Regions from separate parts of the Saliniradius amylolyticus genome, predicted to be linked through region 2. Evidence: predicted binding sites of a transcription regulator. Region 2 holds the regulator's gene; each other region holds the start of a gene.
The links. Region 2 encodes FNR, which switches genes on or off when oxygen is low (the NO sensors DNR and NnrR bind a similar motif). Its sites were predicted from a motif close to TTGATCTAGATCAA; they were not measured.

Region 1 (7,783 bases), 970 kb from region 2:
CGACCCGCGAAGGGCGCGCGTACCTCCAACTCCGCCAGATTGGCCTGAGCCACCTCCAGCTGTGCTCGCAGAGCGTTTACCCTAGCTTCCTGTTCATCCAGTAGCTGTCTGGAGGCAGCATTCTCCCTTGCCAGATTCTGGACTCGGGCAAACTGTCGCTGCGCTTCTTCCAGATTGACTTCAAGCTCATTAACTCTGGCTTTTTCCTCACGATCACTAAGCTTAACCAGTAGCTGTCCGGCCTGAACAAGCTCGCCGTCATCGAAGGCCACTTGCTGCACAATTTCACTTTGCTGAGCAGTGATCTCTACCGCTTCGTTCGCCTTTGCCGTACCAAGCGCCTCGATAATGACCACCATCTGCTGCTTGTCCACTGTGTGGGTTACCACCGGCACTGCACCACCACGCCGACCGGACTTCTCTATGCCCGGCTTTAAGTAGAGATAGGCCGACAAACCGGCCACTAAAACCAAAATGATGAGAACGGGAGATATCCGCCATGACTGTGTCATAAAAGTGCCTATTATCAATCCTTAAGCTATGCCGCAGAGACTCTGACTATGGTAAAGTCGTGTCACCATGTTATTGCTACGTTTCAAATTGCGTAAACTGTTCATTGTCTTACTGGGAAGTCTGTTAGCTGGCTGTCATGATGCTCCGCCGGCCTCTCCCATGTGTCGGGTTTTACCCGATCTTCTTGAGCCTAACTCAGGCCCGGCCAGATGCCTAATTAAAGTCGACCAACGGCTGATTGCCATCGGCGATCCTCAACTGGAGCAGCTATACCTGCCAGGCGGTAACAATCAGGGCCGTGAAACCGCTCAGTGCGCGGCGCATCGACACACCTGGCAGCAAACCGGCTTTAACGTGGCAGTGGGTCGCTCACTGGGAGTGAATGACGATGGCGAGCAGGTCTTCGAGTGCTTGCTTAATGACTACCTGGGCGAGGAGTTTCATCAACTGCCTGTCCCTGAGTGGGCTAAGCCTGAAATAGACTCCATGCTGCTGACCGATCCCTTTGAGTTACAGCCACACCAATGGCACAACCCCGATCGCCTGGTGCAGGTGCGCACCTGGTTTAATCAAGCCAGAGCCCGGCTACCGAATCAACATCAAAACTCACGTTAATCAAACTCAGAATGAAAAAAGTCACTCAGTCTGAAACTTCACCGAATTTCCATCACTGACTTTATCAAGCTCTTCGGCAAATTAATGACCAAGCAAGGGATAAAACACCGATAAATCATTAAGATAAATAGATTTAAGGGAATTGCGACAAAAAGAAATTTTGTGGGTAATATTTAACCACGAGTACAGAAAAGTATCCGAGATCAGGGCCTTATGAGGCGAGTTGTTCTCAATAAATCAAAGCCTATGCCTCGGTCTCTTTGCTAAGCACAATAAAGCCGGTTAACTCGCCCCATTGACTCGGTGTACCTCGTCGTCCGCCGGCTCAGGTAACGCCGCCTTTGACTTAGTGGCATACCAGTAAGCCATAAAGTCGGAGGTAATCTTTTGCTCGATCTCAATCGCCTCTTCGGTCGGACAAAAGATGGTGATGGTCACCTCAGTATCCCCTAACTCGGAGGTGGTCACCCTGATTGTGGGATCCGGCCCAGGAATGGTTACATCCAGGCGGTGCTCAATCATGCTGTTATATCGGATCGCCACATCACGGAAATGCAGACAGTGTTTCTTAGCCCGCTCGTGCAGTCGCTCAATAAACTGAAACACATTTACCGTCTGATTACGGGTAATAGTAAAGGTGTGCGTGGCGTACCGCTTTAGAAAGTTAAGATTACGAACAGGCTTAGTAAACAACTGATTATTGGGGATATTAAGAGTCTTACCTGTATAATCATAAGTTGGCAGATACACTTCCTGTAAGGTCAGTGACAGCCAATCCGATTCGACAACCTCACCGCAAACATCGCCCACTTCGACCCAGTCCCCCACACGGAAAACCCGGGTACTGGTCACATATAAGAAACCGGTAAAGCACTGAATATACTCGCGTGTGGCCAATACGATACCGACAACAAAGGCGGCAATGGATAACGCCAAATGCTGCAGTTCGGCAGACCAGATTGCCAACAGAAAAAACACCAGACTCAAGTTGGTAATGTTCTTAATAGCGTTGACGACCGGTCTTTTATCTTGTGCTTTACGCTTAGCCCGGCGGCGAATGCCTTTGATGACCCAACGGCGCACGATCAGGATCAGCATGGCCAGCGTTACCGATAACGCAAGCTTGTACTCCAATACCAGGTCAGATATTTCCTTAAAATCCCACATGCTTACCCCGGGCCGTTAATAATGGCGGCTATGATCCTGTTATTCTGTGAGTTTTGCAAGGTAAGCGAGGTCAAACCAGAAAGCGGCCCAGAGTTTGATCTTAAACAAGGTTTAACCTGCTAGCGGCCCGGTCCCATTCCCTATTGTGATCCAGATCAGTGTTTGTCGGAGCGGCCTGCATAGAATCTTCATCGAACTCACTAACACACGGAATCTTCGATGAAAAAACAACTTACTGCCGCGTTACTGCTTGGCTCACTAAGCTTTGCTTCTCAGGCACAGAGCAGCGACTGGACTCTGCGAGTTCACGGTGCCCATATTTCTCCGAATGACGACAGCTCGCAGGTACTGGGTAATGATGGCGTTGGTGTGGACAGCGCTTCCGGGCTGGCTTTCAGCATCAGCAAAGCCATCAATCGTGACTGGAGTGTCGAGCTCCAGGCGGCGTTACCATTTTCTCATGATATCAACGGCACCGGTGCCATTGATGGTCTGCCTATCGGTGACACCAAGCACCTGCCTCCCACATTAAACGCCTTATACCACTTAAACGACGTTTGGCACCTGGGACTGGGTGTAAACTACACCTTGTTTTTTGATGAACAGACCTCAGATGCATTAACAAACGCCCTCGGCGCTGACAGCACAGCTCTGAAACTGGATGACTCTGTCGGTTTGGCCGCCAAGGTGGGCTTCGATTATCCGCTTACTGAAAACTGGAGTCTCAGTGGCGGCGTTTACTATATGGATATCGATACCGACGCCGACGTCTTAGTCAATGGCGAAGTCGCGACCACTGTGGATGTGGAAATTGATCCCTGGGTCGCTCTTTTCGGTATCAGTACCAAGTTCTGATTTTTTTGCGTGATACTTGTCCCTGCATTGCCGCCGATTTCGGCGGCTTTTTTTATTTCCCGACAGAGCGGGAATGCTAGAGCTCGGCCAAATCCGCCATATTGCCCTTACTCTCCAGCCACGTCTTACGGTCTCCGGCACGCTTTTTCGCCAACAGCATATCCATCAGTTCTTCGGTAATCTCGTTATCATCTACCGTGAGTTGCACCAGCCGGCGTGTATTGGGATCCATGGTGGTTTCCCGAAGTTGGATGGGATTCATCTCACCCAAGCCTTTAAAGCGCTGCACATTGACCTTGCCTTTTTTCTTCTCCGCCTCAATGCGATCCAGCACGCCCTGTTTTTCATCCTCGTCCAGGGCATAAAACACCTCTTTCCCTACGTCGATACGGTAAAGCGGCGGCATGGCCACATACACATGGCCTTTTTCTACCAGAGCGCGGAAGTGGCGCACAAACAATGCGCATAACAAAGTAGCAATATGCAAGCCATCGGAGTCGGCATCGGCCAGAATACAAATCCGGTAATATCTCAGCCCGTCCAGATTATCTGAATCCGGATCAATCCCCAGCGCGACCGAGATATCATGAATTTCCTGCGAGCCCAGCACCTGCGCCGAGTCTACTTCCCAGGTATTCAGTATCTTGCCTCGCAGCGGCATAATGGCCTGATATTCGCGATCCCTGGCCTGCTTGGCCGAGCCACCGGCGGAGTCACCTTCCACCAGAAACAGTTCAGAGCGGGAGCTGTCCTGTGATGAACAGTCCGTCAGCTTTCCGGGCAACGCCGGCCCCTGAGTGACTTTCTTACGCTCGACCTTACGGACCTGACGCATGCGACGCTGGGCATTGCTGATGCACATCTGAGCCAGCTGCTCGGCGATATCGGTATGTTGATTCAGCCACAGGCTAAAAGCGTCTTTCACAACACCGGAGACAAAGGCCGCCGCCTGACGTGACGACAGACGTTCCTTAGTCTGCCCGGCGAATTGAGGGTCCTGCATCTTGGTGGACAGAATATAACAGCAGCGATCCCAGATATCGTCGGGACTTAGCTTGACGCCACGGGGCAACAGGTTACGAAACTCACAGAATTCACGCATGGACTCCAGCAGCCCCTGGCGCAAGCCGTTCACATGAGTACCGCCCTGAGCCGTAGGGATCAGGTTCACATAGCTTTCGGTAAGCAGCTCACCGCCTTCAGGCAGCCAGATCACCGCCCAGTCCGCCGCCTCATGATTACCAGAAAAATTGCCGATAAAAGGTGCCTCTTCGGGCAGGCTGATCTTATCTTCCACCGCCTGGTACAGATAGTCCTGAAGGCCGTCCTCGTAATACCATTCATGGGTATCGCCATTGACCTTATCGTCGAACCGGATCTTCAAGCCAGGGCAGAGTACGGCCTTGGCTCTTAAGATATGCAAAAGCCGTGGCACCGAGAATTTGCCCGAGTCAAAATAGCTGGCATCGGGCCAGAAGTGTACCCGAGTGCCAGTATTTCGCTTACCACAGCTATCGATGACCGCCAGATCTTCCACCTTATCACCGTGAGAGAAGGCAATTTGATACACCTCGCCTCCGCGGCGGATGGTCACCTCGACCCGACTGGACAAGGCGTTAACTACAGAGATCCCCACACCATGTAAACCACCGGAAAACTGGTAATTCTTGTTAGAGAACTTACCACCGGCATGAAGCTTGGACATGATCAGTTCCACTCCCGACATCCCCTCTTCCGGATGAATGTCCACGGGCATGCCCCGACCATCGTCGATCACTTCCAGCGACTGGTCGGCGTGTAAGATGACTTTAATGCTACTGGCATGTCCGGCCAGAGCCTCATCCACACTGTTATCAATGACTTCCTGAGCCAAATGGTTGGGTCGGCTGGTATCGGTATACATGCCAGGGCGGCGCTGTACCGGTTCAAGCCCGTTTAAAACCTCAATGTCCTGTGCGTTATACTTCTGATCTGCCATGCTCTGGGGTTATCTCAATGGATAAAAACTCACTGGATGTTATCAAGCCGCCGACACCAGGGCAATTATACCAATCCGTGTCGATCTTTCGTCGTTCAGCAAGAGCTAAAAGGTGCTCTGGCAAGGCAGGTCACCGATGGTTTAGTGGGCCTAAATCGAGGTGGCCTAACACAGTCAAAGGGCGTTTTAGCCTTGCCCACGGAGAGCGGCCAGAAAGCCTTATCTCTGTATTGACACCTTTTGACATAGCACCAGTATGCCTGCGAAGCCCCCCTTGACCTAAGGCTTTCTGACCCGCTCTGATAGGTTAAAGATCGACACGGATTGGTATTCAGTCAAATAGGTGTTGCATAATGGCATTCAGGTGACGGTCAAATCCAACGAAGCTATGATCGCCCTCTGGCTCTACGGTCACCTGACAGGCCTGATAAAAGTCCACTGCTTCCCGATAATCCAGGGTTTCATCGCCTTGTTGCAACAGCACCCATAAGTTCTGTTTGGCGCCTGGGTGATCCAGCGCCATCTGCTCCAACTCTGCCACATGATAAGGCTTCAGGGTGAAGCGCTCACCGCTATAGAGGTTCTCGTGCTCGCCCAATAACCCGGATAACAACCGGTGGGGGTGAACCGCCGGGTTTACCAACACGCCGCGACCGCCAAACTCACGCACGGCATGTGTAGCTAAAAAGCCGCCCATAGAACTGCCGATAAACCCCAGTTGATAATCCGCAAAGCCTTTGGCGAGAACACGCACCTGCTCGAGCGCATCGGCCGGATAATGAGGCAGTTGCGGGATCACCAGGCTGATATCCGGATGATGTTGCTCGATATGAGCCCTGACCTGCTGAGCCTTGTGGGAGGCGGGGCCACTTAAAAAGCCGTGCAGATAAATTAATGCCTTAGCTTGACCTTGCATTGACTACTCCTGAGTTCGATAAACCTGACTGCTGAAATGACCGTCGCCATTGAGGGTAATTTCACGAAATCCGGGGAGCTCGTCAGCCACCGCAAAATCAGCGCTGTGCTGCCACTGCCAGCAGCTGGATGGACAAGCCTGGATTTGAATATGATGGTAACGGGTCTCTGCAGCGCTGTGTATATGGCCATACAGTACCAGCTTCACCTGAGAGAGTTCCTTTATTGCGCAAAGAAAGTCCTGTCGGTTCAGCCACTGGTGACGATCCATCCAGCCGTTAACCGGCAAAGGGTGATGATGCACGGCGATAGCATGGTGCGTGTCCGGGCTTGCCTCAACACGCTGCACTAACTCATCCAGTTGCCGCTGGCTAACCCTACCAAGGGTGCCCTGATAAGCACTATTCAGCCCGTGAACCTGCCAGCCTTCTCCTTCAATAGACTGCTTTTGCCATCCCATGGCTTGCGGGAAAAGCCCCTGCATCAGGCTGGGATCATCGTGATTACCGGGGATCATCCAGCTGCGAGCCATCAACCCGGACTCACACAACAACTCATGCAGATGGGCATAACTGTCAGCACTCTCATCGCCACTGAGATCACCGGTTAACAGCAGGTAATCAGGGTCTCGCTGACGAACCAGTGCCAGCACTGCCTGTAAGGAGTCGTAAGGACAAATGCCGTTGTAGCCGCTACGCTGTTTATCGGCTAATAGGTGGCTGTCGGTCACCTGGATTAACTTCACGGCGGAGGAATTACGCTTTGGCTGACTGCTGCTGACGCAAACAGAATTCCAGCCACTCGGCCAGAAACAGGTTTACCAGTTCTTTTTCGTTTTTCTGGTGCATCAGCCGATTGGGGTAATCATAGCTGGAACGGAATCGGCCCATATGCTGGAAGCCCAGAACCTCGGCCATGCGCGCATCATGATAGATACGCACCTGCATCTGAGGGCGTAAATAGTCCGGCAGACCATGCTGAGACTGACTCATTTCAAGGGTGGTCGTGTAGGGCTCACAACTAACAATACGGATGGTAAAGAGACTGCCCGGGGTGGCATTGAACTGGTACTCCATGGCCTCCGAGTCTACTTCGGGCAACAGTGCCATCAAACGGCCATAGTTCGCCTCACAGACCGCCTGCAAGTTGGCCAGATGAGGAATGTATTTTTTGGATACCGCCGTATTACTCACACCACCTCTCATGCACGTGTTTTTGGTTGAGCGCCAACCATTGTAAAGCAATTACCGTCGAAGCGTTATCGATCTTTCCCTCGGCCAAAAGGCTTAATGCCTCTTCCTCGGGGAAACGGTGCACATAAATATCTTCATGTTCACTGTCCAGGCCATGCACCCCGCCCGCATTACCAAGCTCACATTCTCCCAGATACACATGCAGGCGCTCACTGGTGCCGCCAGGGCTGGACAGATAACTGAGCATAGGCCAAAGACGCTTCAACTTTACGCCTGCTTCTTCTTCTGCTTCCCGATACGCCACCTCTTCGACCGACTCCCCGGACTCGATTTCCCCGGCGACGCACTCCAACAACCAAGGGGTATCACAGGTGGCCATCGCTCCGGGACGAAACTGCTCTATCAGCGCCACTTCTTTACGTACGGGATCATAAGGCAGTACTGCTACCGCGCTTCCCCTTTCGAACACTTCCCTTTGGATAGGTTCACTCCAGCCACCATTAAACAAACGGTGCTTCAGGGTATAAGTCAGCATTCGGAAAAAGCC
Region 2 (7,783 bases):
TGGTTGTATGGCGGCAGCGAAAAAGCCGTTACCGAAACGTTGATGTACGGCCGCAATGGCGTCATGCCTGCCTGGAAAGATATTCTGGGTGAAGACAAGGTTCATGTGCTGACAGCCTATGTATACAGCCTGTCACAGGATACGTCTGAACAAGCGCAACAATAATTGTTGGCAAAGGAACGCCCCGCTCCGCGGGGCGTTGTTGTATTTTAACCTGTATTTTATTTAACAATGTCTGACTCTCGCCCTTGGTATAAACAATTCTGGCCCTGGTTTTTGATCGCCATCCCAGTGCTGTCCATCATTCTTAGTAGCCATATGCTGTATCTGGCTGTCACCACCAAAGACAGTCTGGTGGTAGACGATTATTATAAAGAAGGTAAGGCCATTAACCGCCAGTTGGCAGCGGTACGCCGGGCACAAAAACTGGGCATATCAACCGAGTTAAGTGTCTCTGAAACCGTCCTTAGTTTGGAGTTTATCAGTGGCCAACCTGAGAGCGGAACGGCGCTGGAACTCTTTTTCCAACACCCGACACTGGAGAACAAGGATTTCCGCGTTTTGTTAACCCGTGATGCTGGCGGCATCTATCGTGCCGAGCTGCCTCATCAACTTGAAGGTAAGTGGAAGCTGAACTTGCACCCTTTAAACGGACAATGGAAAATCCAGCAGCCACTAAGCTTTAACGGTCAGCAGCAGACACAGCGTTTGCTCCCTTAGGGAAACCAACTTGACCCAGTGTTACCACTGCCATGAGCCTGTGGCTCAACAGAATCAATACACCGCCGAAGTATTAGGTCAGTCTCGTGCCATGTGCTGCCCCGGCTGTCAGGCGGTGGCACAGTCGATCGTCGATAACGGCCTGGAAGATTATTACCGATTCCGCACTGCCCCGGCAGAGACACCCAGTGAACAGCAAAGCCTGCTGGACACACTGAGGCTGTATGACTCGCCCGAATTACAGCAGGAGCTGGTTGCTGACGAGGGCAACAGCAAGCAGATACAGCTGACGCTTGAAGGCATCAAGTGTGCGGCCTGTGCCTGGCTGATTGAAAAGCAGCTGTTAAAGCTGGATGGCATTATCCAGGTGGCGGTTAATGTCAGTGCCCATCGGGCGACGGTACGCTGGCAGGCGGATAAGCTCAAGCTAAGCGCGTTACTGCAGCAATTCGAACGTATTGGCTATCACGCTCAACCTTTCCAGCCAGAAGTCCATGAGCAGGAATACCAGCAGGTCGGACGCTCGTTTCTGAAAAAGCTTGGTCTGGCCGGACTCATGTCCATGCAAGTGATGATGATCGCGGTGGCTTTGTATTTTGGTCTGTTGGGCAATCTGGATGAAGACACCAGACACTTCCTGCATTGGGTGAGCCTGGTACTGACGACCCCTGTAGTTGCCTATTCCGGAATCGATTTTTATCACAGTGCCTGGCGCGCTATGCGCGCCAGATCGGTGAATATGGATGTGCCTGTAAGCCTGGCTATTCTTATTCTTTTTAGTGCCAGCGCCCTGGCAACATTAACTCAACAGGGCGAAGTCTTCTTCGAGTCAGTATGCATGTTCATCTTTTTGCTGCTGATCAGTCGCTACCTGGAGCATCGCGCCAGGCATAAAGCCAGTGAGATGTCGGCCAATATTACTCAGTTCATTCCAGTAGCCGCCACCGTCATCGACGATGGCGAGCACCGTCAGTGTCTGGCTCGCTCTCTGACTCAGGGCCAGAAGGTATTGGTGAAAGCCGGTGAAACCATACCGGTGGACGGCCGGATTATCGACGGCAACAGCTATATCGATGAATCCATGCTAAGTGGTGAATTCGAGCCAGTGCATAAATCCACTGGCGATGTGGTCTATGGTGGTAGCCAGAATCAGTACGGAGCCTTGGTGATTGAAGTCAGCCGACCATTAAAGCAAGCCCTGATAAGCCAAATTATGGCGCTACAGGATAAAGCACTAGCCAGTAAACCAAAGGTAGCGCTGATGGTGGACAGGTTGGCTCGTCATTTTGTTACCGTCGTGCTTATCACTGCCCTGTTAACCTTCGTGGGCTGGCAATGGGCCGGACATCCCGATGCGCTTTGGTTCGCTGTGTCGGTATTGGTAGCGACCTGTCCCTGCGCTCTGGCTCTGGCGACACCATCCGCGCTGACGGCAGCCATGGGGGCGCTCAACCAGAGAGGGATTCTGCTAAAACGCTCTGACTTGCTCGAAGGTGTAATAGGCGTACAAAAGGTCGCCTTCGATAAGACTGGCACCTTAACCGAAGGCCACTTTCGTTTGGCTGACATCCATACAGCCCCGGGCTATGATGCTGCTAAGTTAAAATCTGTTGCCGCCAGCCTGGAGGCGTTTTCTGAACACCCCATCGCCCGGGCTTTTGCCGGGCTTCCGCGCGTTCAAGCGGAGCGGGTGGAAGTGCATCCGGGGATGGGCCTAAGCGGGTGGGTCGAGGGGCAGTTCTACCGACTCGGCGCCCCGAGATTCATGCGCCATACCATCAATAGCCCTCTCAAGGACTGTCATATTCTTGTGGAGGATGAGCATCAGGTACTTGGCGGCTTTGTGCTGGAAGATCCGCTGCGGAAAGAAGCTGCTGCGGTAGTGGCTGCACTGCCTTGTGACAGTCTGATTATCAGTGGTGATCACGCCAAGCACGTAGCAAAGGTCGCCCAACAGCTGAACATTCAGCAGTATTTTTCTCAGTGTACACCTGAACAAAAATTACAGCAGCTCAAGCAATTACAGGAACAGAGTAAAGTCATGATGATCGGCGATGGCATTAACGACAGTCCGGTTTTGGCGGCCGCCGATATTTCCGTGGCGGTGGGCGGAGCCAGCGACTTGGCTAAAAATGCCGCCGATGTTATTTTGGTTGGCCGCTCATTGACCGCCCTGCCGGATCTACTGGAACTGGCGAGGCGTTGTCGCAATAAGATTCGTCAGAACATCGCCTGGGCTCTCGGCTACAACCTGCTGGCGATGCCCCTGGCTGTCGCCGGCATACTTACACCCTGGATGGGGGTGATCGGCATGTCTGCCAGTTCCATCATTGTGGTGGTTAACTCGGTTCGTCTGTTAACAGGAGACTCGACCCGATGAGCATTATCTATGTGTTGATTCCTCTGGCAATACTGCTGGTAGCCGTAGCCGTGATGGTATTTTTCTGGGCAGTAAAGAGCGGTCAGTTCGACGATCTGGAGCGTCACGGCTCGAGCATCCTATTTGACGAAGACGACACACCCTCTCAATCAAAGCGCAAACCGAACGACGATGGCCCCAGAGATTAGCCTGCTATCGGCGCTTCTTATCGGTTTAGCCGGCGGTATACACTGCATCGGTATGTGTGGCGGCGTGGTCGGTGCACTCAGTTACGCGATTCCCCGGGGCCGTTCCCACTGGCCCTACGTGCTTGGTTACAACGTCGGCCGGATTGCCAGCTACACCCTGGCAGGCACCTTAGCGGGCGCCTTAGGTAGCACCGCGGGCGCGCATCTTCCTCTGGGACCTTATATTCTTAATACCATAAGTGGTTTATTACTGTTGGCCATGGGTCTGTACTTGGGCAACTGGTGGCGAGGACTGACGTATTTAGAACGGCTGGGAGGCAGAGTCTGGCGGCACATTGCCCCGCTGTCTAAGTCTTTGTTGCCATTTCGCTCACCGCTGGCTGCCTTGCCCTATGGGTTAGTCTGGGGATGGCTTCCCTGTGGATTGGTATATTCCACCTTAAGTTGGTCGGTCGCTTCTGGTTCCGCTATTCAAGGCGCCCAAATTATGCTGCTTTTCGGACTCGGTACGCTACCGACACTCATTGCGCTGGGAACACTCGGTCAGCAACTTCGGCAATGGCTAGGATTTCGGTGGGTACGTTCGACCTTAGCCCTGATATTAGTAATTTTTTCTTTGTGGGTACTTTTAAAGCCCTGGCTAGATTCGATATAGTGTGGAAAGAATAATATCAAGGTATAAAATCCGGTATGTCCAAGTTTTCCAGCGGTACCATTCACTGTCAGAACTGTAGCTTCAGTCAACTCTGTTTGCCCTTCTCGTTAAGTGAAAACGAAATGGCCAAGCTGGATGATATTATTCAGCGTAAACGCCCATTCCAGAAAAACGACACCCTGTTTCAATCGGGTGACCCGCTGACTAACTTATACGCGGTGCGAACCGGGACCTTCAAAACCTATACTGTCACTCCCGATGGTGAAGAACAGATTATTGGCTTTCATCTTCCCGGCGATGTGGTGGGTTTTGATGCCATTCAAAATAGTGCCCACCGCAGTACGGCTATGGCGTTAGAGACCGCCATGGTTTGTGAAATCCCCTACTCCACGCTGGAGAACCTCAGTGGCGATCTACCGCGATTGCGCCAGCAGGTAATGCGCATGATGAGCCAGGAGATTTTCGCCGATCAGGAGATGTTCCTGTTACTGAATAAACGTACCGCCACTCAACGGTTGGCTTTCTTCCTGTCACAGCTGGGTCGACGCTATGGCGAACGAGGCTTTTCGGCAAAGGAATTCAGACTGACCATGACCCGTGCCGAGATTGGTAACTTCCTGGGGTTGACGGTAGAAACCATCAGTCGCCTGCTAACTCGCTTCCAGCAGGAAGGCTTGATCCAGGTGGATGGCAAGCTTATTACCTTGCTGGACCCACGGCGACTGGAACAGAGTGTTGAGAACGTGGCGGCGCTGAAAAACCCCAATACACAAGCGTCCTAGTGTTAAGGGGTTTTTTACCCCTTTAATCATCTTTTTTGATGCCGTAAGAGCCACTCAGCTGCATTTAGCGCAGTCAGTGCGGCTTGTCACCGTAAGATACAGAACGGTGTTCTGGCATTCGCGCTTGCTTGGTTGAAATCACTTTCCCGCTTACGGCGCCTCTGAATTTCTCCTCCGCCCTTGCCCGCAAAGAACACGCCCAATCACCATGGCGACGCCGTTCTTAAAGCTCTCAGGCTTGATCCACCGCAAATTCAGACTATTGGCGAAAACTCCCTTTTGAACATACACTTAATGCCAGTTGTTTAACTTGCTATTAGCTGAGTAAGGTATTTAAAGGATGCTGGATTTCAATAATATTTTGGTGGTGGTCGACCCGACTGTCGAGCAGCAAAAGGCACTAAACCGAGCGGTCGAGCTGGCCAAGAAAACCGGGGCGGACATCACCGCCTTTTTGACCATTTATGACTTTTCTTACGAGATGACCACCATGCTGTCGGTGGAAGAACGAGAAACCATGCGACAGGCAGTGGTAGATGATCGCACCGAGTGGTTGAGTGAACTCATTACCAGCCAGGTTCAGGACGACAGTATCACTGTTAAAGCAAAAGTGGTTTGGCATAACCGTCCCTATGAAGCCATCGTTCATGAGGCTCTGGAACATCAGTATGATCTGATCGTTAAAGGCACTCACCAACACAGTGCACTTAAGTCAGTGATCTTCACGCCTACTGACTGGCATCTGTTGAGAAAATCCCCTGTTCCGGTACTGCTGGTTAAGGATCATGACTGGCGTGATCAGGGCCATATCCTGGCCGCAGTGAATGTGGGTACCGAGGACGAGGAACATGCCAAGTTAAATGACAAAATCGCCACTACTGCCAAGGCTTATGCCGATACACTGAATGCGGATATGAATCTGGTGAACTCCTATCCGGGAACACCAGTCAATATTGCCGTGGAGATCCCTGAGTTCGATCCGGCCAGTTTCAATCAATCGGTCAAAGAGCACCATGAACAAACAATGCGCGAATTTGCCGATAAGCACGGCATCGGTCAGGAACACTGTTTTGTGCGCGAAGGCTTGCCAGAAGACGCGATACCAGCCGCGGCTCGTAATGTGGATGCCGAGTTAGTCGTATTGGGTACCGTCGGTCGCCAGGGCATTTCTGCTGCCTTGATTGGCAATACTGCCGAGCATGTCATTGATGAGTTGGACTGCGATGTACTGGCACTCAAGCCAGATGGTTTCGTCAGTCCCTTAAAGCAATAACCAGCTTGCCATCGCCCCTTTCCAGGGGCGATTTTTTATTTCGCTTTCGCTATAATCGCCGCCCTTATTGTCGGGTCAACCAAGGTGGCGAAATGAGCCAGATAGACACACTGTCAGCCAAGCAGAAATACGACTTCAACAAACTGCATAAACGCTTGCGCCGTGGAGTTGGCAAGGCCATTGCTGATTTTGCCATGATCGAAGAAGGCGATAAGGTAATGGTTTGCCTGTCCGGCGGTAAAGACAGCTACGGCATGCTTGAGATTCTGCGCTCTTTACAGCGCTCAGCCCCGGTGTCGTTTGAATTGATTGCCGTTAACCTGGACCAAAAGCAGCCCGGCTTTCCCGAGCATGTGTTGCCCGAGTACCTCGACGCCATTGATATGCCTTACCATATCGTCAATGAAGACACTTATTCCATTGTTAAGGACAAAATACCCGAGGGCAAAACCACCTGCTCTTTGTGCTCACGTCTGCGCCGCGGGATTCTTTATCGCACTGCCAGTGAGCTCGGTGCCACCAAGATCGCTCTGGGCCATCACAGAGACGATATGATCGAAACCCTGCTGTTGAATATGTTTCATGGCGGGACCTTAAAGTCCATGCCGCCGAAGCTTGTAAGCGATGATGGCCAGCATATGGTGATCCGCCCGTTGGCCTACTGCTCAGAAAAGGATTTGGCCCGCTTCGCGGAGGTCATGGCATTCCCCATCATTCCCTGTAATCTCTGTGGTTCGCAGGAAAACCTGCAGCGTAAAATGATTAAGCAGATGTTGCAGGATTGGGATCAGCGCTATCCCGGTCGCATTGAAAATATGGCTCGCGCCTTACAGCACGTGACGCCCTCCCATTTGGCCGATACTGAGTTGTTTGACTTTGCCAACCTGAGAACGCAGGACAGTCCCTTCGAAGGCGGCGATATCGGCTTTGACGCCCCGGAGCTGCCAAGCGGTGCCCCAGAGCATCGTGATGATGTGCAGATTGTGGAGCTGTCTTAGTCAGACTGCTCCACCCAGGCCGTGATACGCTTGGGCGCCTTTGGCAGGCTTAATTCGCCCCCCTGTTCAGTTAACCAGCTACTCGACAGCCTAATCTGACGGTCATGAACCGGCAGGTCAACAGGCTTGCCATTTAAGGTCACCTCGCCCGGCATTGGAGCGACATCAAACTGCAGCTGAATCCCTTGCGTTCCAGGCATTAAAAACGACAGGAAGCTCCCCATCTCATCAAAAAACACCTGGTACTGCTCAGATAAGGCCCTTAACTCGGCAAGGTCGTACTGCGTCTTGTTATATTCTGGCTTGGCTTCCAGCTGCACTGACATATCACAGTGCTCGGCAGACTCCGTCAATTGCAGTTTTACCTTGGCCTTTGCCATTTTTAAGGCACGCTCTGCCCAAACCGTAAACCGCCCTTCCTCAGTGACGGGCAGCTCGAATTTTTTTTTCTGAGTTACCAGAGTGGCCGATTGGATCTGACACAACTGACCGCCGGTAGAGCGATTATCGAGCAGGCCAAAAGCAAACTGCAGCGCTGGCATGGTGTCGTCGTCCAGCTTACGTACATGGCTGTAGAGACTTTTGTAATCGAGTTCAAGGGTGTTGGCGTTGACGGGGCAGCATAAAGCCGCGAGCACGGGGATAAGTAATATAGAACGCATTAGCTAAAGTATTTCCGGTTGATTCGAATCATCAATAAAAGTTCATCAATATAAGCCTGCCCGCGTTGAGAGTATCGCATCAGGCCTTGTGCCAGGCGCTCGGCCTTGACAGAGCGTTGCAGCTG
Region 3 (7,783 bases), 710 kb from region 2:
CTGCAATAAGGTGACCAGCCCGCCCATAAAGCCACTCTGACTGGTCGGGGTAGTCAGTTGGGTGGGCGTTATATTCAGTGCAGGGAGAGTCAGCAGTTGCCGGAGTTGCTGAGCGTCATCCCGGCTGCCCTGTGGCAGGCTACGGTTGAGCTGCTCACTAATTTTATTCATTAAGCCACCCAGTTCACCACTCTTTGGCAGCCCCTTTAAAGTGGCCTGGAGTTGGTTCAGGCCCTCGGCCGGCGAACTCTGCTGGCTCTGCAGTTGCCTTAATAAGCCCACGATTTGTTGACGGGTCGAGGCATCGGCCTGTTGCGCCAGATTCACGATGGGAGAGGGCGGACGAGGCGGTAATTGAGGGCTAAGTTTTAAGCCTTGCTCGCTGAGTAATACTTCGGGCCTGGGCGTAATACGGCTGATATTCAGTCCGGTCGGTGGCTTGTCGCCCGCTTCGGGCGCCTTGATGCCTATCGGTTCTGGCCGGGCCAGACTCTTTAATTGCTTAATACCTTGATCGTCCAGCCTCAAAGTGGCGCTGGGACTGGCCGGAGAAGACCAGCGAGCCTGAAGGCGGCCCGGCTCGGCGTAACTGAGTTTGATTTGTGGCGATGGGCTTTGTCGTAACAGCTGCCCTAGCTCCTGTTTACTGGATTTTATCAGCAGCTGTTGCTGCCACTGCTGTAATTGAGTCTTGGAGAGTGTTGCTGCCGATTCCCCACTGACTAAGACTGGTGCCAATGAGGCTGCCTGTTGAGGCTGAAGTGGCAGTCTGGTGGATTGCTGCGATTTAGCCGACGTCAACGTAAGCTGCCACTGCTGTTGTACTTGTTTCAGCTCTAACTTCACCGCTTCGCCGGGTTTTACGCTTAGTTCCGGTCGGGCTGGTAGTTGTATGTGCTGACCTGAGGACAGTTTTATGCTGAGCTGCTGACGGCTACTTTCCATCACCGTGCCATTTAAGGTCAGGGGACCCGGTTGCTGACTGGCAAAGGCAGCCATGACCTTGGCTGACAGACTCGAGGAGAGGCTCTTGGATAGGAGCTGCACCTGGTCCCGGGTGCTGGTAGCTTGGGCGACCAAACCATACTGGTTGGCGCTTATCTGCTGCAGCTGATACTGCTGGCCGGTTTGTAACTGCCCGCTAACCTGACTTCTGGCTACGGTAATGGGCTGATTGGACGCCATAAAAGTGATGGCTGTATCGTTCATCAGCTTTACTTTAAGTTGCAGGCCACTGAGATCCTGCCCCCGGCCCAATGCGGTCGGGGTGGTCATCTGGAGGCTCAGTTGTGGCAGTGTCAGGCGTAGGTCGCTCATAGATTGTTATCGGCAATATTCGCTGGCTTATGAATTAGGAACCCTTTGATCATCATCAACTATAACTCGGCGAGGACGACAACACGAGATCTGGCAAAGGGGGGTGGCTGTGGTATCATTGGCGCCGTTTTTTTAGCCCACTTTTAAGGCACCGTAGTTGCCTGTGCTGGAGTACTGAGCTTGGCGTCTTTGTCCGCTGACAATTTGGCCTGCGTTAAACGTGATCGGGTGCTGTTTGAGGGCCTGAGTCTGCGGTTGCAGCCCGGGCAAATTCTGCAAATCGCCGGGGTTAACGGCGCAGGGAAAACCAGTTTACTGCGCATACTGGCGGGCCTCTCGATGCCTGAGAGCGGACGGGTATGCTGGAATGACAGCCCCATAGACGATGACCCGTGTGGCTTTCATCAATCCTTGATCTATATCGGCCATAAGCCCGGCGTGAATCGCCTCTGTAGTGCCCAACAAAATCTGGAACAGTGGTGCCGTATTCACGAAGTGGCTCATGAGCAACATATCCTCCCGGTGATCGACCGTTTAGGCCTGGTCGGGCTGGAAGACCTGCCTGCCGGACAGCTTTCCGCCGGACAACAGCGGCGTATCGCCTTGGCGCGACTCTGGTTAAAAAGTGCTCCTCTGTGGGTCCTGGATGAACCCTTCACCGCTTTGGATCGTAATGCAATTGCTTTGGTGGAACGGCGTATGCAGCAGCATCTTGAGCATGGTGGCATGATTGCGGTGACATCTCATCAGCCGCTGTCGTTGTCCCACTCGCTGGAGCGGTTAGAACTGGAGTATCAGTTATGAGTCGTGGGCTTAACGCCGTGTTTGCGCGTGAACTGAGTCTGGCCTATCAGCAGCGCTCTGAGCTGGCTCAGCCTCTGGTGTTTTTTATTCTGGTTATCACCCTGTTTCCATTGGCCGTGGGGCCAGGTCCGCAAACGTTACAGAAGCTGGCTCCCGGTATTGTCTGGATTGCGGCTTTGCTGTCGTCCTTGCTGGGGCTGGAGCGGTTGTTTCGGGATGATTTTGAAGATGGCTGGTTAGAACAGCAAATGCTCAGTCCGATTCCTTTATCGGTCCTGGTTATTGTGAAGGTAAGTACTCACTGGCTATTAACTATAATGCCGCTGTTGCTGATTTCGCCACTGTTGGCGTTGTTGCTCAATCTCTCTTCGCACATGTATTGGGCCTTATTGCTTACCTTATTAATCGGTACGCCCCTGCTAAGTCTTGTGGGGGCCGGTGGTGTGGCTTTGACCCTGGGCCTTAAGCGGGGCGGGGTTCTATTGTCCCTGTTACTGTTACCGCTGTTTGTGCCTCTGTTAATTTTTGCCACCTCGGCGGTCGATGCCGCCTCCATGCAACTGGATTACACGGGACAGCTTGCCATTATGGGGGCCCTGTTATTACTGGCACTGGCTTTGATGCCTTTTGCTACAGCTTATGGTTTAAGAGTGAGTCAGAACTGATGTGGAAATGGCTACATCCTTACGCAAAAACGGACAGAGCTTATCAACTGTGTGGCCAATTGTGGCCCTGGCTGGCGGGTTTGTCTTTATTGATATTGCTTGTGGGCTTTATCTGGGGGCTGGCGTTCGCGCCAGCCGACTACCAGCAGGGCGATTCGTTTCGCATTATCTATCTGCATGTGCCCAGTGCCATCTGGTCTATGGGCGCCTATTCAGCCATGGCTATTGCGGCCTTTATAGGGCTTGTATGGCAGATACGCACCGCTAACATGGCCATCGCTGCGATTGCCCCTGTGGGGGCGGTCATGACACTGATTGCCCTGATTACGGGGGCCGCGTGGGGCAAGCCCATGTGGGGTACCTGGTGGGTGTGGGATGCGCGTCTGACCTCCGAGTTAATTTTACTGTTTTTGTATCTGGGGGTGATGGCGCTGTACAACGCCTTTGATGACAAGCAGCAGGGAGCCAAGGCATCGGGGGTGATGGCTTTGATCGGCGTGGTTAATTTGCCCATCATCCATTTCTCGGTGGAATGGTGGAATACCTTGCATCAGGGGGCGACCATCACTAAGTTTGCCAAGCCTTCCATCGATAATGCCATGCTGTGGCCGCTGTTATTATCGTTGCTGGGACTGGGCTTATTTGTAGCGGCGGCAAGTCTGTACCGGCTGCAGAATGAGATCTTGCGTCGTGAGATCCACCGGCCCTGGGTGGTGAAGTTGATTCAGGGGCAGGAGGACTAAGATGGCATTTGCGTCTTTCAGTGAGTTTTGGGCGATGGGCGGCTATGGCTTTTTTGTCTGGTTGTCTTTTGGTACGGGTGTGGGGCTAATGCTTTGGCTCTGGGGCCAGGGCATCTGGAGCCGTCGTCAATTGCGTCGCCAGGTACAAAAAGAGTTGCAGCGTCAGCAGCGCATTAAGCAGTATCGACAACAGCAGGAGAGTGGACAGTGAACCCGAGAAGAAAACAACGTCTGATAGCCGTGAGCGCCATCGTCCTTGTGATGGCTGGGGCCGTTAGCCTGATGTTGTATGCACTCAATCAGAACATCGATCTGTTCTATACGCCCACTGAAATCGTCGAGGGCAAAAATGGCGCTAAGCCTCAGCCAGGTCAGCGCCTTCGAGTAGGTGGGCTGGTGGTGGAAGGGTCTGTTGAACGTGACCCGGACTCGCTGGCTGTCAGCTTTGACTTGATGGACACCGGCCCTAAAGTCACTGTGCGCTATCAAGGCATTCTGCCGGATCTGTTTCGTGAAGGACAAGGCATCGTCGCTACCGGCACCTTACAACAAGGTGATGTGATCGAAGCCGAAGAGGTGCTGGCCAAGCACGACGAGGAATATATGCCGCCCGAGGTGGCTGAAGCCATGAAAGGCATTAAGCACGTTAAACCCTCAGAAAATACCAGTTATTAGAGCCGTTTATGATCGCTGAGCTTGGACACTATTCACTGGCGCTGGCGCTGTTTTTAACCCTGCTGATGGCAATTTATCCGCTGTGGGGAGCGCAATCCGGTAATGATACTATGATCGCCTCAGCCAAGCCGTTGGCGGTGGGGGCATTCCTGTTTACGGCGTTGTCTTATGCCTGTTTAACCTACGCCTTCTTAACCCATGATTTTACCCTCGCCTATGTGGCACAAAACTCCAACACTCAGTTGCCCTGGTACTATCGGGTCACTGCGGTCTGGGGCGGCCATGAAGGCTCGTTTCTACTCTGGGTGCTGATCTTCTCCATCTGGACGGTGGCCGTGGCCCTGTTCAGTCGAGTGATGCCGGCAGCCATGGTGGCGCGTGTGATCGGGGTTCTGGGGCTTGTGGGGGTCGGCTTTTATTTATACATGCTGACCGTTTCCAACCCGTTCGAACGTTTACTGCCGTTTTTCCCTGTGGATGGCCGTGATCTCAATCCGCTGTTGCAGGATTTTGGCATGATCATTCACCCGCCGCTGCTGTATATGGGCTACGTGGGCTTTTCGGTGGCCTTTGCCTTTGCCATCTCCGCGTTGATCTCAGGCCAGCTGGATTCGGCCTGGGCACGCTGGTCACGCCCGTGGACACTGGCGGCCTGGGTATTTCTGACGCTGGGAATCGCCCTTGGTAGCTGGTGGGCTTATAACGAGCTGGGCTGGGGCGGTTGGTGGTTCTGGGACCCGGTGGAAAACGCTTCCTTTATGCCCTGGCTGGTGGGCACGGCTTTATTGCACTCTCTGGCCGTTACTGAAAAGCGAAAGTCGTTTAAGTCCTGGACGGTGCTGCTGGCCATTGCTGCCTTTTCATTGAGTCTTTTGGGAACCTTCCTGGTGCGCTCCGGCGTTTTGGTGTCGGTGCACTCCTTCGCCAGTGACCCAAGCCGAGGCTTGTTTATTCTGGGCTTGTTGGTGTTGGTGATCGGCGGTTCTTTATTGCTTTACGCCTTAAGAGCACCGGCTCTGCAGAGTGTGGGCCGTTATGAGCTGATTTCCCGTGAGACCATGCTGATTGGCAATAATATTCTGCTTTCGGCCGCTACCCTGGTGGTGTTGCTTGGCACCTTGTTACCCTTAGTACATAAGGAACTTGGGCTCGGTTCTATTTCGGTGGGTGCCCCCTTTTTCAATCAGATGTTTACCTACCTGATAGTGCCTTTCGTATTCTTGCTGTCTATCGGGCCTTTGAGTCGCTGGAAACGCCAGCCTTTAGGGGCGCTTAAGAATCAGTTGTTGTTGGCTGCAGGAATCAGTCTGGTCGCGGCACTGCTGATTGGCTTTGGCAACGAACCGGTGTCTTACTTAGCCATTTTGGGACTGGCGCTGAGTTTCTGGGTGATGCTCGCCACCATTCAGGAAATTTATCAACGCATTGGTCATCAGGCCTCGCCCATGGCGGGGCTGACTAAGCTGACCCGCAGTCACTGGGGCATGGTGCTGGGGCATTTGGGCTTTGCGGTGATGCTTATCGGTATTACCGGGGTGAGCAATTATTCCGAAGAGCGCGATGTACGGATGAGTGCCGGTCAAAGCCTGATGGTGCAGGACTATCAGTTTCGTTTTAATGGTGTCGAGTCTTTAAAAGGGCCTAATTACAGCGGCAATGTGGCTAAGCTGGATATCTTTCGGGATGATCAACAGATCGGTCATCTGGAGGCGGAAAAACGCTTCTATCCGGTTCAGCGTAACACTATGACCGAGGCGGCAGTAGATGTGGGCCTGACGCGGGATCTTTATGTAGCGCTGGGCGAGTCCTTTGACGATGGCAGCTGGGCACTGCGGATTTATGTTAAAGCCTATGTTCGCTGGATTTGGGGGGGCGCCATCCTGATGGCTTTGGGGGGCTTACTGTCCATGAGCGATAAACGCTACCGGGTGAAAGTGAAAGGCAAGCGTTCGACGGAGGCCACAACATGAAGAAGATTGCCTTATTTGCTCTGCCGCTGGGCTTGTTTGCGCTGGTGTCGGTGTTTTTATTGTCGGGGCTGTTCTCCGATCCCAGAGAACGGCAGTCCACCCTAATCGGTCAGCCGGTACCGGATTTTAATTTACCCGACGTGATGGACGATAATGTGCGTTATGGCCCAGAAGTGTTCGCCGGTAAGGTGACGCTGCTCAACGTCTGGGGGACCTGGTGTGTCACCTGCGCGGTGGAGTTGCCGTATTTAACCGAGCTGCGCCAGCAGGGCGTACGCATTGTTGGGCTGTACTACGAAGCGGATATGGACCCGGATTTTGGCGGCAAGAGCTTAACGGCAATGCGCCAGGATATCCGCCAGACACTTGGACGGCTGGGTAATCCTTATCAATTTAATATCTTCGATGAGAAGCGGCAGTATTCGTTGGATTTGGGCGTTACCGGTGCGCCGGAAACCTTCCTTATCGATAAGCAGGGCGTGGTGCGCCTGCATCACATCGGCGATGTGAATGAGCGGGTATGGCAAAACCAGATCCAGCCGCTCTATCAGGAGTTACAACAGCAATGAGACTATTTAGCGTACTTCTGATGCTGCTAAGCCTGGGTGCGACAGCGCAGCAGGAGCGATTCCATTTTGAAGATCCTGCCAAAAGACAGCTTTTTAACGAGCTGAGCGCAGAGTTACGCTGCCCTAAATGTCAGAACCAGAATATTGCCGACTCCAATGCCATGGTGGCCAGAGACTTAAAGCGTAAGACCTATCAATTGGTACAACAGGGGCAGAGCAAGCAGCAAGTTATTGAGTATATGAAACAGCGTTATGGCGATTTTGTTTATTATCAGCCGCCGGTAACGCCACTGACATCTTTGCTATGGCTGCTGCCAGTAGGCTTTATTTTGCTGGCGATAATGGCTCTGGTTGTGCGACGTCGTCGGCAGGCTGCGATATCAGAGGACATACTCAGTGAGGCCGATAAGCTTCTGGATAAGGAGGAACAATGACAGCCTTTTGGATAGCTCTTGGTGTATTGACCTTGGCGGCCTTGCTGTTTCCTCTGTGGGCCTTGTGGCGGCATCACCAGGTCGAGCGCGTTAGCAGCGGCCAGTTGAACGCCAGCATTACTCGCCAGCGGTTGCAGGAACTGGATGTCGAAGTGGCAGAAGGGCTGCTCTCAGAGCGCGATTACCAGCAGGCGGTAGAGGATGTTAAAACGGCGCTGGTACTGGAGCAGCACGAAGAGCGTCCTAGTCATTCCAAAAGAAGCTGGCTGGCCTTGCTGATTGGCACTGTTATTGCGGCGGTGGTAACGGCAGTGGTTTATGTCAGCGGCAGTGGTATCGAGTCGCTGCAACACTGGCAGCAGACGAAAGGGCGCATTGGTGATTTAGGCAAGCGCATTGTGGTCGATGCCGACCCCTCTATTACCCGGCAGGATCTGAGCGATTTTGCCCTGGCGCTTCGAACCCGGCTGCAAGCTGAACCCGATGCACCAGAAGGCTGGTTGCTGCTGGGGCGGGTGCATGCCAGTTTAAACCGTCACGATGCGGCCATCGAAGCCTTTGACAAGTCCCTGGCGCTGGACGGCTCCCGCGACAGTGCAAGGCTGA
Region 4 (7,783 bases), 1.5 Mb from region 2:
CGGCAAAGCGCTCCATCAGAATGTAGCGCGCTCCATCCAATGCTGCCTTGGTGTCGGCCACGCCTTTGTCGGCATCAATGTAGTCGGCCGCGAGAACCTCAGGATCCTGAGTAGGGTCATTAAATAAGGTGTCGGCGAGCGGCTCTAACCCCGCCTCAATGGCGATCTGGCCCTTGGTGCGACGCTTAGGTTTGTAGGGCAGATAGAGATCTTCCAGTGAGGTTTTATTGTCGGCGGCGCGAATCTTGTCCGCCAGTTGCTCACTTAGCTTGCCCTGATCGTCAATGGACTTGAGGATCACCTGGCGGCGCTCTTCCAGTTCGCGCAGGTAGGTCAGGCGCTGCTCCAGATCCCGTAATTGGGTGTCGTCCAGCCCCTGAGTGACCTCTTTACGATAGCGCGCGATAAAGGGAACGGTGGCACCACCATCAAGCAGGGTGACCGCGGCCTGAACCTGGTCGGCCTTAACGGTCAATTCGGAAGCGATTTTTTCAATAATCATAGTTGGTCTGTCTCTACAATAATGAGGCCTTTATACGGCTTGAAATGGCAAAATGCCAGCGATGTGGCGATGCTTGCATAGAAAAGCTACAACTTAAGGTCATCCGGGTCCGGCTTAAAGGGACGCGGCTGTTGCGGATAGTCGATGGATAATACGTACCAGCGCTTACTGCCTTCCGGTGTGCGCACTATGGCCTCATCATCTACGGTTTTCTTGAGTAGGGCTCGGGCCATGGGCGCATCGATGGAAATCAGATCCTTCTGGCCATAGATTTCATCCGGTCCTACGATGGTAAAGCAGAGCTGTTCGCCGTTGTCGTTCTCGATCTCCACACGAGCGCCAAAAAACACTCGCCCGTCCTGCTCCGGCGAATAATCCACGACTCGTACCTGCTCGAGGCGTTTGCGTAGATAGCGGACCCGACGGTCAATCTCGCGCAACAACTTCTTGTTGTACTGGTAATCGGCATTTTCACTGCGGTCGCCTAAGCTGGCTGCCCAGGATACTTTTTGAGTCACCGCCGGTCGCTTCTTACGCCACAGGTAATCTAGTTCTTGCTGAAGGGCTTCAAAGCCTTGTCGGGTAATCAGATTGGTCTTCATATTGATGGTACAACTTGATCAAGGCCCCTTTATAGCCTTTGCGCCTCGGGATATAAAGTTTGAGATGGAATGTAGATGGGGGCTTTTATGACAAAATAGTTTCAAAAAGTCCCAGCAATCAATACGGGCTGAACTATTCTAAACATTATGGGTAGCCCATGAATCACGACGACTTTTTCATTGGCGGGTTGCCCTGGTTGTCATTCAGGCTACGGTTTGGCAACACGCATTTTTTACCGACAATCAGTAGCCAACTATGCTGCCCGGAGCCAGCCGGGAAACTTCACCCGTATAACGGGTACTGCTATGAAGGAACCTGATGACCAGCAAGGAAACCGCTGGAGAGTTGAGAGTAAAGCCGGGCGTTAATGCCCGGCTTTTTTATCAGTCCTTACTCAGTGGCGTCGTCTTCGATGTCCAGCAGCTCGACCTCAAAAATCAGGGTTGAGTTGGGAGTAATCTTTCCGTTGCCGCGCTCACCGTAGGCCAGCTCAGATGGGATATAGAACTTGTACTTGGAACCCACGTTCATTAGTTGCACGCCTTCGATCCAGCCCTGAATCACTCTACCCAGAGGGAAAACCGCCGGCTCGCCCCGCTCGTAGGAGGAATCGAACGTCGTACCATCCAGCAACGTGCCCTTGTAATGGACCTTAACGGTATCGGCCTTAGTGGGTTGTTCCCCTTCACCTTCTGCCAGTACTTCATACTGCAGACCGGATTCGGTAACGGTCACTTCGTCGCGCTTGGCGTTTTTCTCTAAGAAAGCCTGACCTTCCTGGATGTTTTCTTCGGCCTGTTTTTCTTGATGAGCTTGCTGCTTTTCTTTTACCAAAGCGTCCAGCTGCTTCAGCTCTTCTTGCACTTGTTGCGGATCCAGCTTGGATTCAGCTGTCAGGGCATCCACAAAGCCTTTGATGACCAGGTCACGCTCCAGGTTGACCTCAACTTCTTCCTGCATATCCAACTTCTGGTCCACAAACTTACCCACCGAGGCACCCAGTCCATAGGCTTGCTTTTGCTCTTGAGTCTCCAACTTAACGGCTTGCTGTTGGGCCTGATCGTCTTTCTGACAGGCGCTCAGACCTAATACGGAAGCGGCCACTAAGGCGGCGATAGCAGTTTTTTTCATGTCTTTCTCCAGTGATTAATTTCGGTGCGCGCCCGTTCGGCTATTTTAATTGAGGGCAGCAGTGATAACGCAAAGGGCTTATACTAAACCCCAAAATAAAAAAGCGAAACCCGAGAGAGTGTATGTTGCGAGTTTTAGCGCTGGCCTTGTTGACCCTGATAACAGTCGGATGTTCCGGCTACTTCGACGACCCGGTGAAAAAGCAAGCGCTGGCCCCGGAGGGAGCCATGGCGGCGGCCCTGTCTAAAGACGGTAAGCTGGCCGTGGTGTCCAGCGTTGAAAGCGGCATCAATGTCTGGGACCTGACCACCCATGAGCAGAAGTTTCACTGGTCGCTACGAGGTGAAGAGGCGGTCAATCTGGTGTATGAGGTGGCGATTGCCTGGGATAATAGCCATGCGCTGACCACCGATCAGAAAACCTTTGCCCTCTGGGACCTGCAGCGAGGTGAGCCTACGGGTTTTTGGCGCATTGATGAGTCCAACGTGCGCGCCATCGCTGTGGCTAATCTGGGGCGAGCTATTTTGGTCGGGCGTAGCAATGGTAAGGTGATGTTCATGGAGCCAAATACCGGTCGCCGGTTAGAGTTTCTTGGACACAGTGAAAAGATAAACAGTGTCGCGCTCTCGCCCAACGGTAAGTATGCACTTACTGGTGGTAATGATTATCTGGCCTATTTGTGGGACACCGATACCGGCCAGGTGGTGCATCAATTCAGTATGCCCCATCGAGTCTCTAAGGTCGCTTTGGACGCCAATGGTCAGTATGGTTTTACTGCCGACAGTATGGATAACGCTATTATCTGGGATCTGCGCACCGGCAGAGAGATCAGCCGCTTGCAATATTTTCAACGTCAGAAAATCTTCTCTTCGGTACGCTTTTCTAAAAATGGCGCTCAGATCCTTACCGGCTCGCCAACTCGAGAACTCAACCTGTGGGACACTCACACCGGACAAAACTTGAAAGTATGGCGAGTGACTCCACGGAAACACTCCCAACCCATGAGCGCGGTAGTGTATGATGCCGTGTTTTTATCAGGCAACCAGGTACTCAGCATCAGTAGCGCGGGATTTGCCGAGGTTTGGAGTTACTAAAATATGAAGCACTATACGGATGAGGATATTGAAGCCTTACAAACCCAGTTGGCATTTCAGGAAGACACCATCGATCAACTGAATCAGGCGCTGGCCAGTCAGCAGCGCCAGATCGAGGCGCTGGAATTTAAGTTAGGGCATGTGGTGGACAGGCTAAAGCAGGTGAAGGTGTCCAATATCGCCAGAGAGGATGAGGAAACACCGCCGCCTCATTACTGACAGCTTGTGGTCCTGCTGTTGTAGTGGCAGACTGCGGGCTTCGGAACTTGGACCTTATTCGGGCTTAAATACTCCGATAACATTTTCGTCTTTGCGGGTGGCCTGGCTGACGTCGTCATCCGCCTGACTTTTACTAAATCCACATTCAACGCACTCGACATGCTCGACATTATCGCGCAAAAACAACATCAGGGTGTCCATTGCCTGACATTCGGGACAGACGGCACCGGCGATAAAGCGTTTACGTTTCTTCTCTGACATTTGAACCTCAATGATGACGATTAACAAAATGATACCGCGAATTACGGGGGCAGGGGAACAATGATTCAGCTTTCCGACCTGGAATTGATGCGAGGCAGCAAAGTACTGCTTCAACAAGCCTCTGTTCGAATATATCCAGGCCACAAGGTGGGGCTGGTCGGCCCTAATGGCTGCGGAAAATCCAGTCTATTTGCTTTATTACGAGGTCAGCTGAGTCCCGATCAGGGCCATTGTGATGTGCCGGGACACTGGCAGATTGCCAGCGTAGCTCAGGAAACACCCGCCACCGAGCGCAGAGCACTGGATTATGTGATCGATGGTGATCAGGTATTGAGGCAGATCCAGCAGCAACTTGCCGAGGCCGAGCGGGCGCAGGATGGACAGGCGATGGCGCGGTTGCATGAGCAATTAGAACATGCCGGTGGTTATGATGTGGAGGCGCGTGCCGCCACCATCCTGGCCGGCCTTGGGTTTTCACAGGCTCAGTTGACTCATTCGGTGAGTGCGTTTTCCGGTGGCTGGCGAATGCGCTTAAACCTGGCTCAGGCGTTGATTTGTCGGGCCGATTTATTGTTGTTGGATGAACCCACAAACCATCTGGACTTGGACGCGGTACTCTGGTTGGAGGGGTTTTTACAGCAATACCCGGGCACCATGGTCGTTATCTCCCACGATAAGTCGTTTCTGGATGCCACGGTAAAGGAAATTTGCAGCATCGAGCACCAGCAACTCTTGCTCTACAAAGGTAATTATTCCAGCTTCGAGCAACAAAAAGCCGAGCGGGCCCGCCAAAAGAATTTGCAGTACCAGAAGCAGCAGGCCCAGATCGCGCATTTACAGGCCTTTGTGGATCGCTTTCGCGCCAAGGCCTCCAAGGCCAAGCAGGCTCAAAGCCGGGTCAAGCAACTGGAGAAGATGGAAAACCTGCTACCGGCTCACAGCGACAGCCAGTTTGATTTTGAATTCTTCAGTCCGCCCAAACTGCCTAACCCGCTGGTGGCGATAGACGACGTGAAGGTGGGATATGGCGATAAGCCGATATTGGAACAGGTACAGTTGAATCTGGTACCGGGTAGCCGTATTGGTTTGCTGGGGCGCAATGGGGCAGGAAAGTCCACGCTGATTAAGCTACTGGCCGAAGAAATGACTCCGCTTGATGGTCACTATACCACCTCGGCGGGACTAAAGATCGGCTATTTCGCTCAACACCAGCTTGAGACCTTGCATATTGATCAGTCGCCACTGGAGCACATGGTGCGCTTGGATCCTAAGGCCACCGAGCAGTCACTTCGGGACTATCTGGGAGGTTTTGGTTTCCACGGCGATCAGGCCGTTGAGCGTGTAGCGCCGATGTCCGGCGGTGAAAAGGCCAGATTGGTACTGGCTCTCCTTGTCTATACAAGGCCAAATCTGTTGTTATTGGACGAACCGACCAACCACTTGGACCTTGAAATGCGCCATGCGTTGAATATGGCGCTGCAGGGCTTTGAGGGGGCTCTAGTACTGGTATCTCACGATCGTCACCTGCTTTCCAGCGTCTGTGACGATTTTTATTTAGTCGATAATGGCCGGGTGGAGCCTTTTAAGGGCGACATCGAGGACTACCGGCGTTGGCTTACCGAGTCTGTAACAGTCTCTGCTTCTCAGAAAGGTACCGGACCCAAGCGGGACCGTAAGGCAGAAAAGCGTCTGCAGGCTGAATTCCGCCAGCGGACTCAGCCGCTTCGCAAGGCCATCGACAAGCTGGAAAAAAAGATGGAAGTCGCCAGCGCCGAGTTGAAGCAGATTGAAGAGCACCTGACCGATACCACTCTTTACGAGGAGGAGAATAAGACTAAGCTTAAAGAACTACTCGAAAAGCAGAGCAACGCCAAATTGAAACTGGAAGAAGCCGAACTCGATTGGTTAACCCAGCAGGAACAGCTGCAACACATGGAGCAAGAGTTTGAACACGAACTGGCAGGTGGATGATTTCTGGCAAGTCAGCCTGGACTGGTATCAGCAAGGGCAGCGTCACTTTCTGGCGTTGCAGGATAAGTATGGCCTGAATGTCAATCTGGCACTGCTTTCGCTTTATACTGCTAAGCATGGCTATGTGCTCACCGAGCAGAATTATCACCAGCTGGTGGAAGCACTGGAAGGCACAGAAAAAATTCTTTCCCCCTTGCGCCAGCTTAGGCGCAAGACAAAAGCCATGGATAGCGGTGCTTATAAAGATATGAAAGCCGCCGAGCTGGCTCTTGAGCGGCGTCAGCAAAGTGCCTTATTGGTGATGCTAAAGCACCTCGAGGTTGAGCGCGGTGATGGACACAGCAACCTGGCTAACTATTGTCAAAGTCAGGGCGTCTCTGCTCCCAAACAGCTCGAGTCTTTGCTGGCACTGATTTAGCGTGCGTTTGCCCAGCCTTCTGGAGCATGATGCTGGCGGTACCCGCTTTTCATAGCCAAACCCACCGAAGTTTGACACCGGTCAAATAACCCTACTCATACAGGGGTAAAATGGCGTCATTATCCTTAAACGGAGGTCGCTATGTTAGAGCTTATATTCAATGATCCTGTGGCTTGGGGCTCCCTGCTGGGCATCGGTGTTACTGTGGCTATTTGCCTGTATTACTTATATTTGTTTTTGCATAAGGTGCATCAGTCAAACAAGCACTCCTGATATGGGCCGAAATCCATATCAGGAGCTGCTGACTAAGCAAAAGGTGTGATCAAGGTGGTGGAATCCCCGGCGTACTCCGCCTCTGGGTGGTACTCATGCATCATGGTCTCAATATTTTTGGCTTCTTTGGCATGTACATCAATCATAAGTAAGTACTTACCATTATCTATCTCATGGGCGTACTTGCGCAGATGATAGTTACGTTTGTGCATGCCGTAGAGACCGCCACACCAGGCGCCAAAGCCACAGAATACGACAAAGGCAAAAATGTAGGCAGCGGTTGGCAGTTGGGCGCCCAGATTACTCATGTTAAGAGCCGTTAATGCAATGGCCCCTATCACCAGGCCTATTAAAAATCCTTGTTCACCTGAATGCACCATATCATTCTGCTGGTAGATATTAGCGGAGTGAATATGCCGTCGATGCAGGCCATTCTCATCCTTGCTGACCACATGAAAGTTCCAGTCTGAGATCCCGGCTTTGTGCAGATCCCGGGAAATTTGCTCGGTATTGTCTAAGTGATCCACTAAAAAATACAGTCGTCTCATCATACCCTCCTGTGAGGTGAGTGTAGACTGTATAATTATTGTACAAATGTGAGATTTTCGCGAAGAATCAGTCTGCCATGACGGTGGTTTTCCTTATAATGAGTCGAATGTTAGTGCCAGATTGTCGAAGGGAGAGACATTGACTCAGCCAGAGCCAGAATATGGACAAATAAAACAAAGTGATTTCTACCCACCCTGGTGGGCGCGCAATCGTCATGTGCAGACCATCTTCCCACGCTTCTTTCAGCGGCGGCGTCAGGTGGCTCTGGAATGGCAGAATTTGGATCTACCGGATAATGACTTTGTAGAACTGGCCTGGACACCTAAGCCGGATGACAATGCTCCGCTGGTGGTGTGTTTTCACGGACTGGAAGGGTCCGCCAAGAGCCACTACGCCAACGACATGCTGGCCAACCTTTTTGAACAAGGCTGGCAGGCAGTGATGATGCATTTTCGTGGCTGCGGACGCCAGTTGAACCGCACTGCACGTGCTTATCACTCGGGCGATACGCAAGATGCGTTATTCCTGCTGGACTGGCTTCGTAAACGCTTTCCTTCCCGTCCTCTGGCCGCCATGGGGTTTAGCCTCGGCGCCAATATGCTACTCAAGTTATTAGGCGAAAATCCCAATTCCAGCGGTATTCGCGCGGCCGTAGCAATCTCACCACCGTTTAAGCTGGCTGAATGTGGTGAGGCGATCCAAAGCGGTTTCTCGCGATTGTATCAGCGCTATCTGATTAGAAGTATGTGCGAGCGTACCATG

Region 1: the regulator FNR is predicted to act here: its motif matches at 2,390-2,403, upstream of HMF8227_RS02930 (OmpW/AlkL family protein).
Region 3: the regulator FNR is predicted to act here: its motif matches at 1,363-1,376, upstream of ccmA (cytochrome c biogenesis heme-transporting ATPase CcmA).
Region 4: the regulator FNR is predicted to act here: its motif matches at 6,271-6,284, upstream of HMF8227_RS00495 (DUF3149 domain-containing protein).

The regions. Positions count from the first base shown of each region.
Region 1 is NZ_CP029347.1:593,412-601,194, reverse strand. It holds gene HMF8227_RS02945 (efflux RND transporter periplasmic adaptor subunit) at 1-512, opposite strand, end outside; gene HMF8227_RS02940 (hypothetical protein) at 580-1,128, shown strand; gene HMF8227_RS02935 (mechanosensitive ion channel family protein) at 1,411-2,295, opposite strand; gene HMF8227_RS02930 (OmpW/AlkL family protein) at 2,515-3,150, shown strand; gene parE (DNA topoisomerase IV subunit B) at 3,227-5,128, opposite strand; gene HMF8227_RS02920 (YqiA/YcfP family alpha/beta fold hydrolase) at 5,460-6,044, opposite strand; gene HMF8227_RS02915 (metallophosphoesterase family protein) at 6,048-6,788, opposite strand; gene HMF8227_RS02910 (DUF1249 domain-containing protein) at 6,799-7,236, opposite strand; gene nudF (ADP-ribose diphosphatase) at 7,229-7,783, opposite strand, start outside.
Region 2 is NZ_CP029347.1:1,568,156-1,575,938, forward strand. It holds gene ccoP (cytochrome-c oxidase, cbb3-type subunit III) at 1-165, shown strand, start outside; gene HMF8227_RS07360 (FixH family protein) at 232-720, shown strand; gene HMF8227_RS07365 (heavy metal translocating P-type ATPase) at 731-3,100, shown strand; gene ccoS (cbb3-type cytochrome oxidase assembly protein CcoS) at 3,097-3,288, shown strand; gene HMF8227_RS07375 (sulfite exporter TauE/SafE family protein) at 3,272-3,943, shown strand; gene fnr (fumarate/nitrate reduction transcriptional regulator Fnr) at 3,979-4,725, shown strand; gene uspE (universal stress protein UspE) at 5,066-5,998, shown strand; gene ttcA (tRNA 2-thiocytidine(32) synthetase TtcA) at 6,091-6,996, shown strand; gene HMF8227_RS07395 (DUF2987 domain-containing protein) at 6,993-7,658, opposite strand; gene HMF8227_RS07400 (glucosaminidase domain-containing protein) at 7,658-7,783, opposite strand, start outside.
Region 3 is NZ_CP029347.1:858,141-865,923, forward strand. It holds gene HMF8227_RS04030 (flagellar hook-length control protein FliK) at 1-1,317, opposite strand, end outside; gene ccmA (cytochrome c biogenesis heme-transporting ATPase CcmA) at 1,498-2,121, shown strand; gene ccmB (heme exporter protein CcmB) at 2,118-2,786, shown strand; gene HMF8227_RS04045 (heme ABC transporter permease) at 2,786-3,529, shown strand; gene ccmD (heme exporter protein CcmD) at 3,531-3,740, shown strand; gene ccmE (cytochrome c maturation protein CcmE) at 3,737-4,204, shown strand; gene HMF8227_RS04060 (heme lyase CcmF/NrfE family subunit) at 4,213-6,174, shown strand; gene HMF8227_RS04065 (DsbE family thiol:disulfide interchange protein) at 6,171-6,743, shown strand; gene HMF8227_RS04070 (cytochrome c-type biogenesis protein) at 6,740-7,177, shown strand; gene ccmI (c-type cytochrome biogenesis protein CcmI) at 7,174-7,783, shown strand, end outside.
Region 4 is NZ_CP029347.1:92,143-99,925, forward strand. It holds gene HMF8227_RS00455 (Tex family protein) at 1-502, opposite strand, end outside; gene greB (transcription elongation factor GreB) at 589-1,104, opposite strand; gene fkpA (FKBP-type peptidyl-prolyl cis-trans isomerase) at 1,496-2,236, opposite strand; gene HMF8227_RS00470 (WD40 repeat domain-containing protein) at 2,359-3,330, shown strand; gene HMF8227_RS00475 (SlyX family protein) at 3,334-3,549, shown strand; gene HMF8227_RS00480 (YheV family putative zinc ribbon protein) at 3,604-3,810, opposite strand; gene abc-f (ribosomal protection-like ABC-F family protein) at 3,871-5,781, shown strand; gene HMF8227_RS00490 (TIGR02444 family protein) at 5,756-6,199, shown strand; gene HMF8227_RS00495 (DUF3149 domain-containing protein) at 6,341-6,472, shown strand; gene HMF8227_RS00500 (hypothetical protein) at 6,505-7,023, opposite strand; gene HMF8227_RS00505 (hydrolase) at 7,160-7,783, shown strand, end outside.